DNA from 2 places in the Kitasatospora sp. NPDC050543 genome. Region 1 is predicted to be linked to the other one. Evidence: riboswitches for the same ligand, from Rfam matches in the RefSeq annotation. Region 1 holds a riboswitch; the other holds the start of a gene.

Region 1 (4,706 bases):
CGCCCGGCAGCGCCCGGCCGGGGCCGAGCGGCAGCGCGACCATCCGGTCGAACAGGAACACCCGGTCGAGCTGCGGCGCGGCCCGCCGTACCCGGCCCAGGGCCAGCGCGGAGAAGCTCATCACCCGGGCCTGCGGCCGTCCCGGCCCGGCCGGCGATCCGTCCGGCCCGGAGATCCCGAAGCGTTCCAGCGCCCGCAGCAGCTCGCTCTCGACCCGCCCCCGGTAGCGGACGGGGTGCTTGGTCTCGATGGCGAGGTCGACCCGACGCCCGCAGCCGGCCACCAGCTCCAGCAGGCTCTCCAGCCGCAGTACGCCCCTGGCTTCGGGGTCGTCGGCGATCTCGGGGGCCCCGATGCTCCCGGCGTTCCCTTCGTTCCCTTCGTTCCCGGCGTTCGGGGCCTGGGCCGCCGGTCGCTTCCAGGAACCGAAGTCGTACGTCTCCAGCTGCGCGAGGCTCATCGCGGAGACCACCCCGCGCCCGTTCGAGACCCGGTTGATCCGGCGGTCGTGCACGCAGACCAGCTGCCCGTCCGCGGTCAGCCGGACGTCGCACTCGACGGCGTCCGCGCCCTCGTCGAGCGCCCGGCGGTACGCCGCCAGGGTGTGTTCGGGCAGTGCGTCGGAGGAGCCTCGGTGGGCGATCACCTGGACCTGCCGCGCGGTGCGGGACGAGGTGGTCGGGGAGAGGTCGGGAGCGGTCACACGATCAACGATAGGCGGCGGAAATGACGCAAAGGCGAAGGCGGCCCCAACTGCGGGGGCCGCCTTCGTCCGTTCGTATCCGTCGTCCGTCGTCCGCGCACGTCCGTCGTCCGCGCACGTCCGTCGTCCGGGCGCGTGCGTCGCCGAGGCGCGTGCGCCCCCGGGACGGGTCAGGACGCGGTCGGCGCCGTCGCCTTCGTGGTGCGGTTCAGCGGGCCGAGCGCCCAGGTGGCGAGGGCCGGCACCAGGAAGCCGAAGAGCGAGGCCGAGGTCCACTCCTGCGGGGTGAAGCCCAGCGCGCTCTGCGCGCCCGTCCACAGGTCCACCCACCAGGAGCCGATCGCCGACGGCGAGAGGAACTGGTACACGGCGAAGCCCAGCGCCCACGGCAGCAGCATCAGCCAGCGCGAGGGCGCCTGCTCGGAGAGGTCCCAGCCGCGGCGGCCGGCGCCGAGGAAGTAGTCCACGGCGAGCACGGCGAACAGCGGCACGAAGACCGAGCCGATCAGGCCGAGGAACGCGTAGTACGAGGCGGTGAACTCGGTGATCTGCAGCGCCAGCGCCGTCACCAGCAGACCGATCCCGCCGGTCAGCAGCCGGCGGTCGACCCGCGGGAAGAGGTTGTGGATCGACATCGCGGTCGAGTACACGTTCGCGAACGACTGGTCGCTCTCGCGCAGCACCAGCACCAGCAGGAACAGCCAGCCGGCCGCGACCCCGGTGAACGAGGAGAAGACGTCGCCGCCCGACTGGAGCAGCGCGATCAGGCCCAGCACGTAGCACCAGACCTGGGCGATCGTGTAGCCGGAGAACGAGCCCCAGAACGAGGCCTTCCCGGTGCGCGAGTGCCGGGTGTAGTCGGCGGCCAGCGGCACGAAGGAGATCGAGACCGCGATGATCGCGTCGGTGGCCCGCAGGAAGCCGTGCCAGTTGCCCGCGCCCGGGTCCGGGAAGCCCTGACGGCCCAGCTGGACGGTGAAGTACACCATCGCCACGCCCACGGCCGCCGCCACGTACCGGCGCAGCACGGCGATGGAGCCCAGCGGCCAGATCGTCAGGGCGGTCGTCAGCGCGCCGGCCAGCAGCACGAACAGCCACCGGTAGTCGGCGGTGCCCGCCACCGTCTGCGCGCCCTGCGCGATCACGGTGAGTTCGAACACGCCCCAGCCGATGCACTGCGCGATGTTGAGCACGGTGGGGACGTACGACAGCTTCGTTCCGAACAGCCCGCGCAGCACGGCCATGGCCGGCGCGCCCGTACGGGCCCCGATCAGCGCGGCCACGCCGAGGCTCGCGGTGCCGATCACCGTGCCGACGACGATCGCGAGCACCGAGGCGGTGAAGGACAGCTCGGCACCCGGCTCACCCAGCACCGTCGCGGCGCTGGTGAAGCCGATCAGGCTGACGCCGAGGTTGGCCCAGAGCGCGAACTGGTCACGGAAGGAGAGCGTGCGCGGCGGCGCGGTGTCGAGCACGAGCGGCGCCTCGGCGCGCTCGACCGGTCTTGGACGCTCCAGTACGGCGACATCCGAGTGAACGGCGTCGGACGGCTGGGGCAAATCCGTGGACGCGGACGCGCCCGAAGAAGAGGATGGCGAAGCAGACGGCATGGCCGATACTCCCTACGCCGGCATTACCCGGACAGGTTCCGGCGGTCAGCGCTCCCTCGCCGCCCACGTCACGGTTACCGTGGCGTACGGTCGATCAGCGCACTCTCAGCCTGGAATGGGGTCCAAGCTCCCGCGTGTGTCAGTTTGGAGCGTCAGGGTAGCCGGACCTGCGGTGAACGCCAAGGCCGGGCGGTGTGCCGTCCGGATCGCGGGACACGTCGGGGCCGCTGCCGGGCCGCTGCCGAAGGGCCGTCGGGTGGGTGGTCGGCCGGTGGTCGGGCGATGGTCGGGTACGGCCGTTCGGTCCGGCTAAGGATTCTTAGGAGTTCTTCAGAGGGCCCCTTACGGCAAACGAATCCGCAATACGAAAAACTATGGTTCCTGGTTCTGTCAGCTATGGAGGTCGTCCGTGAGCACCGAGCGCGAGAGTGGGTCCACCGGGCCGCAGGGGGATGGCACCCCGGCGGACGCCCGGGGGGCGGGGGAGCCGACGCCGACGCTCGCCTTCGGCAGGCTGAAGTCACCCGAGGCGGCCGGCGCGGTTGAGCCTGCGGCTCCTGCCCCTTCAGCCCCTGTTGCCTCTGCCGCCTCCGAGGTGCCCGCCGCGCCGACCGCAGCCGCGCCGGCCGCCGAGCAGCCCCCGGCGTACCTGGACGCCCCGCCGCCGGTCCTGCCACCGGCTGCCTCGGCCCCCGCCGCGCCGGCCCCCGCCGCGCCGGCCCCCGGCGCACCCGCCGGGTACCCGTACGCGGCGCCGGCGCCCGCCCAGGCCGTTGCCCACGATCCGTACGCGGCCGCCCGCGACCCGTACGGCGCGCCGCAGGACCCGTACGGGAACCCGGCCCCGGTCCAGGCAGCGCCCGCCGCCGGTCCCGCCGAGCACGCCGCCCACAGCCCGTTCGGTGCCGGCCAGCCGCTCGGCGGCTGGGGCGCCGCCCACGCTGCCGCCCACGGCGGTGGCCCGGGCGGGCCCGGCGTCCCCGGCTACCCCGGTGAGTACCCGGGCGGCGCACCCACCGGCCCGCGTAAGAAGCGCGGCGGCCTGGTCGCCCTGATCGCCGCCGTGGCGCTGGTCGCGGGCGTGGCCGGCGGCGCCGTCGGCGTCGTGGTCACCGACCACAACCAGCCCGGCAGCGCCTCCGCCAACGACCACCGCAGCACCACGGTCCAGGCCGGCAACAACCAGAAGATCGAGCGCGCGGCCGACTCGGTCGCCGGCATCGCCCAGAAGGCCCTGCCCAGCACCGTCACCATCAAGGCGCAGGGCAACGGCGAGTCCGGGACGGGTACCGGCTTCGTCTTCGACACCGAGGGTCACATCCTCACCAACAACCACGTGGTCGCGCCCGCCACGAACGGCGGCAAACTGACCGTCAAGTTCGCCGACGGCAGCAGCTACAGCGCCTCGGTGCTCGGCCGGGCCGAGGGCTACGACGTCGCCGTCGTCAAGCTCGACAACCCGCCGAAGGGCAAGCTCACCCCGCTCCCGCTGGGCGACTCCGACAAGGTCCAGGTCGGCGACACCACCATCGCCATCGGTGCCCCGTACGGCCTGGAGTCGACCGTCACCACCGGCATCGTGAGCGCCAAGGACCGTCCGGTCGCCTCCGGCGACGACACCGGCGCCCAGGCCTCGTACATGAACGCGCTGCAGACCGACGCCTCGATCAACCCCGGCAACTCCGGCGGCCCGCTGCTCGACAGCAGCGGCTCGGTGATCGGCATCAACTCCGCGATCCAGTCCAACACCTCGGGCTCCGGCCGGGCCGGCAGCATCGGCCTGGGCTTCGCGATCCCGATCAACCAGGCCGGCTGGGTCGCCGACACGCTGATCAAGACCGGCACGCCGGTCTACGCCAAGCTCGGCATCCTGCGCAACGACGACTACAAGGGCGACGGCGCGCAGATCCAGACCAACTCCATCCAGGGCCAGGCGCCCGTCACCCCGGGCGAGGCCGCCGACCGCGCGGGCCTCAAGCCCGGCGACGTCATCACCAAGCTCGGCGGTAGCCCGATCGAGAACGGCCCGGCCCTGGTCAGCAAGATCTGGACGCACAAGCCCGGCGACACCGTCGATGTCGAGTACACCCGCAACGGCCAGACGGCCACCACCAAGGTCACCCTCGACAAGCGCACCGGCGACCAGTAGCCACCCGCACCACCCCCACCCCGCAAACCGAGTGCACCGAACCCCGCCGGACCCGTTAGGCTGACCTCCGCCTGGAGAGCTGCCCGAGCGGCCTAAGGGAACAGTCTTGAAAACTGTCGTGCGGTGACCCCGTACCGTGGGTTCGAATCCCACGCTCTCCGCCGGAGAATGGCCCCTGACCAGCACATCTGGTCGGGGGCCGATGCCGTTGGTAGCTGTGACCGCCTGCTGCTCGCTGTCACTT
Region 2 (4,706 bases), on a different contig from region 1:
CGGCGCGCCTGGTTCCCCGGGTGCCCCCGGCCCCAACGGTGCTCCTGGTGCTCCGGGTGCTCCTGGCGCGCCTGGTCCCAATGGCGCGCCTGGCGTGCCAGGTGCGCCTGGCTCTCCGGGCGCCGCGGGGCCTAATGGCGCCCCTGGAGCTCCTGGCGCCAACGGCTCACCCGGCGCCAACGGACTCCCCGGTGCCAACGGCTCACCCGGCGCCCCCGGACTTCCCGGTGCCAACGGCTCACCCGGCGCCAACGGACTCCCCGGTGCCAACGGCTCACCCGGCGCCCCCGGACCCGCTGGGCCGGCGGGGCCCGCAGGCCCGGCGGGGCCCGCAGGCCCGGCGGGGCCCGCAGGGCCACCCCAGTCTCCAGGCGGTCACGGCGGCGAGGGGCACGGCGGTCACGAGCAAGGTGATCATGGGAACGGCCAGGGCAACCACGGCAACGTGCCGGGCGGTCACGACCAGGGCGGCAAGGTTCCGGGCGGTGCCGCTCAGCACCCGAAGGAGTCGGGGCAGGCACTCGCCGCCACCGGCCCGGGCGGATCGATCGGCATCGTGGTCGGCTCGACGGTAGCCATCGCCCTGGGCGGTGGACTTGTCATCCTCGTGAGGCGAAGCGGACGAGCCGCAGCCCGCCGACGGCACTAACCCCGGCAGGGAACACCAAGGACGACGCACAGGAGGCCCCGTTGAAGTACGTCGCCGGCAGCTGGTCTCTACCGCTCGCGGTGCTGTCGGCAAGTCTCACAGCGACGGTCGAGGGCTGGCCAGAGCCGATCGTGACCACCCGGAACGTCTGACAACGCCTGAGCGCACCGGCCCGCGACCCGCCCTCGGGATGCGGGCCGGTGCAGTCGGTGGTGGTCAGTCCGCCAGCGGAAGGTAGACCCGGTTGCCCTGGGCGGCGAACTCCTCCGACTTGGCCTGCATGCCAGCCACGGCCTCGGCGTCGTACTCGTTGTTCTCGGCCTTGTCGCCGTAGAGCTCTGTGATGGATCGACTGATCTTCATCGAGCAGAACTTCGGCCCGCACATCGAGCAGAAGTGCGCGGTCTTCGCGGGCTCCGCCGGCAGCGTCTCGTCGTGGAACTCGCGGGCCGTCTCGGGGTCGAGGGCCAGGTTGAACTGGTCCTCCCAGCGGAACTCGAAGCGGGCGTCCGAAAGGGCGTCGTCCCACTCCTGGGCGCCGGGGTGGCCCTTGGCCAGGTCGGCGGCGTGCGCCGCGATCTTGTACGTGATCACGCCGGTCTTCACGTCGTCCCGGTTGGGCAGGCCCAGGTGCTCCTTGGGGGTGACGTAGCAGAGCATCGCGGTGCCCCACCAGGCGATCATCGCCGCGCCGATGCCCGAGGTGATGTGGTCGTAGCCGGGCGCGACGTCGGTGGTCAGCGGGCCGAGGGTGTAGAACGGCGCCTCGTCGCAGATCTCCTTCTGGAGATCCATGTTCTCCTTGATCTTGTTCATCGGGACGTGGCCCGGGCCCTCGATCATCACCTGGACGTCGCGCTCACGCGCGATCCGTCCGAGCTCCCCGAGCGTCTCCAGCTCGGCGAACTGCGCCTGGTCGTTGGCGTCGGCGATCGAGCCGGGCCGCAGGCCGTCGCCCAGCGAGAAGGTGACGTCATAGGAGGCGAGGATGTCGCAGAGCTCCTCGAAGTTGGTGTAGAGGAAGTTCTCCTGGTGGTGCGCCAGGCACCAGGCCGCCATGATCGAGCCGCCGCGCGAGACGATGCCGGTCTTGCGGCGGGCGGTCATCGGCACGTACCGCAGCAGCACGCCCGCGTGGACCGTCATGTAGTCGACGCCCTGCTCGCACTGCTCGATGACGGTGTCGCGGTAGACCTCCCAGCTCAGCTCCTCGGCCTTGCCGTCCACCTTCTCCAGCGCCTGGTAGAGCGGCACGGTGCCGATCGGCACGGGGGAGTTGCGCAGGATCCACTCGCGGGTGGTGTGGATGTTGCGGCCGGTGGAGAGGTCCATCACCGTGTCGGCGCCCCAGCGGGTGGCCCAGGTCATCTTCTCCACCTCCTCCTCGATCGAGGAGGTGACGGCCGAGTTGCCGATGTTGGCGTTGATCTTCACCAGGAAGTTGGTGCCGATGATCGCCGGCTCCACCTCGGGGTGGTTCACGTTCAGCGGGATCACCGCCCGCCCGCGGGCCACCTCGGCCCGGACGTAGTCCGGCGAGAGCCCCTCGCGCAGCGCGATGAACTCCATCTCCGGCGTGGTGATCCCGCGCTTGGCGTACGCGAGCTGGGTCACCGCCACCCCGCCGCGGCCCCGCAGCGGGCGGCGCGGGCGGCCGGGGAAGACGGCGTCGAGGTTGCGCAGATCCCCGCCGCGCGGCGAGGTGTGCTTGATCCCGTCGTCCTCGGGGCGGGCCTCGCGGCCGTCGTACTCCTCGACGTCCCCGCGCTGGCGGATCCACGCGTCGCGCAGCGCCGGCAGACCGCGCCGTACGTCGGGCTGGTACGCGGGGTCGGTGTACGGGCCGGAGGTGTCGTACAGCGGGACGGTCCCGCCGTTGGTGAGGAGGACCTCGCGGTACGGCACCCGCAGGTCGGGGCGGGATCCCTCGCGGTAGGCCTTGCGCCAGGCCGGGGTCGGGTAGCCGGTGGCGGCGCTGCTGACGGCGCGCCGGGCAGACTTCTCCTGCGAATCAAACGTGGTCATCAGACCTTCTACTCCCTACGCCGGCATTACCCGGTCCAGGTTCCTGCGGTCGGCGCAGCCGCTGGTACGTGTGGTGACGTACCGTTCAGCGCCCTCTCAGCCCGGTGCTCCGAGCTCCCGTTGTGTGCGGACGGTTTTGCCCGCAACAAGACGTCCAACACCGTAGCGGCAGCATCCGCGCCGGTCCAGAGGGGGTCCGGGCAACGGTCACCGCCGGCCCGGTACCCCGGCGGTTGCACGGGCGGTGCCCGCGCGCATACCCGCGCGCGTACCCGTCCGCGAGGTCGTGATCCCAACGCAGTAGTCTCTCCCGCGCATGTGTTCACGTGCATGAGTGGCATGCAACCCAACACGTGCATCACCTCCAGGGGAACCAGACATGAGGGCCTCGCGCCTCCTCGCCGCCTCCGCGGCCATCACCGTGAGCCTCGGCATGGGTACGGGCATGGCAGTCGCCGCCCCGCTCGCCGACCCGACCGCGACCACGGTGCCGACCAGCCCCGCCGGCCCGACCGGCCCGACCACGGCGGGCGCCACCGCCCCGGCCCCGAGCGGAAGCACCACGCCGGCCCCCGGGCCCACCGGTACGGCCTCGGCTCCGACGTCCGCCCCTGCTCCGAGCGGCCCGGCCACGGGCCCGACCGGCGGGGCGGCCACCACACCCGCCGTCGCCACCGGGCAGCCCTGCCACCAGGACGGTCGGGTCCCGCTCAATGCCTCCTGGACCGGGCTGCAGAACGTCAGGCTGGTGAAGGGCGGGCCGGCCGCGGAGTCCACCCTGACCATCCGGAACACCTCCGGCCGCGCGCTGCCGGACTTCTCCGCCTACCTGGTGCTGAACTCCTCGCGCTCCCTCACCTGGGAGGACGACCTCACGATGGAGATCAAGCCGCCCGGCGGCGCGTGGAGTCCGATGCCGCTGGGCGAGCGACGTCCGACGAACCTGGGCAAGCCCAGGCCGTACCAGCTGGCCAAGGACGAGGTGCTGACGTTCGCTCTGCGCCTCACCGCCTCCGGCTCCCGGGCGGGCGGGGACGTCAGCCTGGTCTGGCTCAGCACCGCCAACCTGAGCGCCGCCGAGGCGGGGCCCGGCAACTGCACGATCTACACGGCGGATGCCCATGCCGAGTTCACCGTGCTGGACACCACGGCCCCGGGCCCCACCCCCTCGACCTCGGCCGACTTCGTCTTCCCCGCGCCGAGCGCCACCCGCCCGGCCGCCTCGTCCGCCTCGCCGGGCATCGCCCTGAGCCCCGTCTCGGCGAGCACCTCGACGAGTTCGTCGAGCACCTCGGCGAGCACCGCCTCGCGGACCGTCCCGCCGAGCCCTGCTCCGCCGAGCACCGGCAACCTCGCCCAGGCCGGCGGCCAGGGCGACGGGCTCGCCCACACCGGCTCCGGCTCCACCACCGCGATGGCGGTCGGCGGCAGCGCCGCCCTGACCGCCGGTCTCGGCACGCTCCTGGTGGCCCACCTGCGCAGGAGGCGCGCCTCGTCCTGACCCGGGGCCCGCCCGGCGCCCGTTCGTCATCCGGCGGACGGGCACCGCCCGTTCCCGCTGCGGGATGGCACACTGACCGGCATGGTGGGACTCACAGGCCGGGTCACCGGGACGGTCGGCCCCGGACTGGTGGGCGAGGTGCTGGTGCACGTGCGCGAGCGGCAGGGGACGGAGGCGTTCCTGGCGTACCCGGCCGTGCCCGGCGAGACCCTGCCGGTCGCCACGCCGGTGGTCGTGGTGGAGTACCAGCCGCCGCGCACGGTGTACGTCGCGCACGCGCTGGGTTGACGCCCCGAAGTCCTGCCGCCCGCCCGCCCGGTGGCGATCTTGACGCCGTCTTGACGCGCTGACGCGAAGTCAGGACGAAATGTCCTTCCAACTGATCGGCAACAGGCGCAGAATCTCGTGCTGCCACCGGTTCCGCGCCATCCTGCACAACAGAGCGCAGCCACGGATCGCCGGTGTGCCCTGAAGGGGGAATTCGCCGATGCTGATCGGCATCGCGGGGGCGGCAGTCGCCTCCATCGTCAT

Evidence for each region. Region 1 has a riboswitch for thiamine pyrophosphate ahead of ACIBH3_RS10110 (purine-cytosine permease family protein). Riboswitches for the same ligand answer to the same signal wherever they lie in the genome.
Region 2: linked by a shared signal. The riboswitch ahead of thiC (phosphomethylpyrimidine synthase ThiC) and the one ahead of ACIBH3_RS10110 (purine-cytosine permease family protein) in region 1 are both predicted to bind thiamine pyrophosphate.

What each region holds. Positions count from the first base shown of each region.
Region 1 covers NZ_JBITGZ010000006.1:173,796-178,501, forward strand. The annotation lists gene ACIBH3_RS10105 (glycerophosphodiester phosphodiesterase family protein) at 1-703, opposite strand, end outside; gene ACIBH3_RS10110 (purine-cytosine permease family protein) at 874-2,262, opposite strand; TPP riboswitch at 2,306-2,457, opposite strand; gene ACIBH3_RS10115 (S1C family serine protease) at 2,723-4,462, shown strand; tRNA gene ACIBH3_RS10120 (tRNA-Ser) at 4,536-4,623, shown strand.
Region 2 covers NZ_JBITGZ010000020.1:28,442-33,147, forward strand. The annotation lists gene ACIBH3_RS23410 (ice-binding family protein) at 1-649, shown strand, start outside; gene thiC (phosphomethylpyrimidine synthase ThiC) at 866-2,674, opposite strand; TPP riboswitch at 2,670-2,805, opposite strand; gene ACIBH3_RS23420 (hypothetical protein) at 3,054-4,175, shown strand; gene ACIBH3_RS23425 (hypothetical protein) at 4,257-4,463, shown strand; gene ACIBH3_RS23430 (SPFH domain-containing protein) at 4,663-4,706, shown strand, end outside.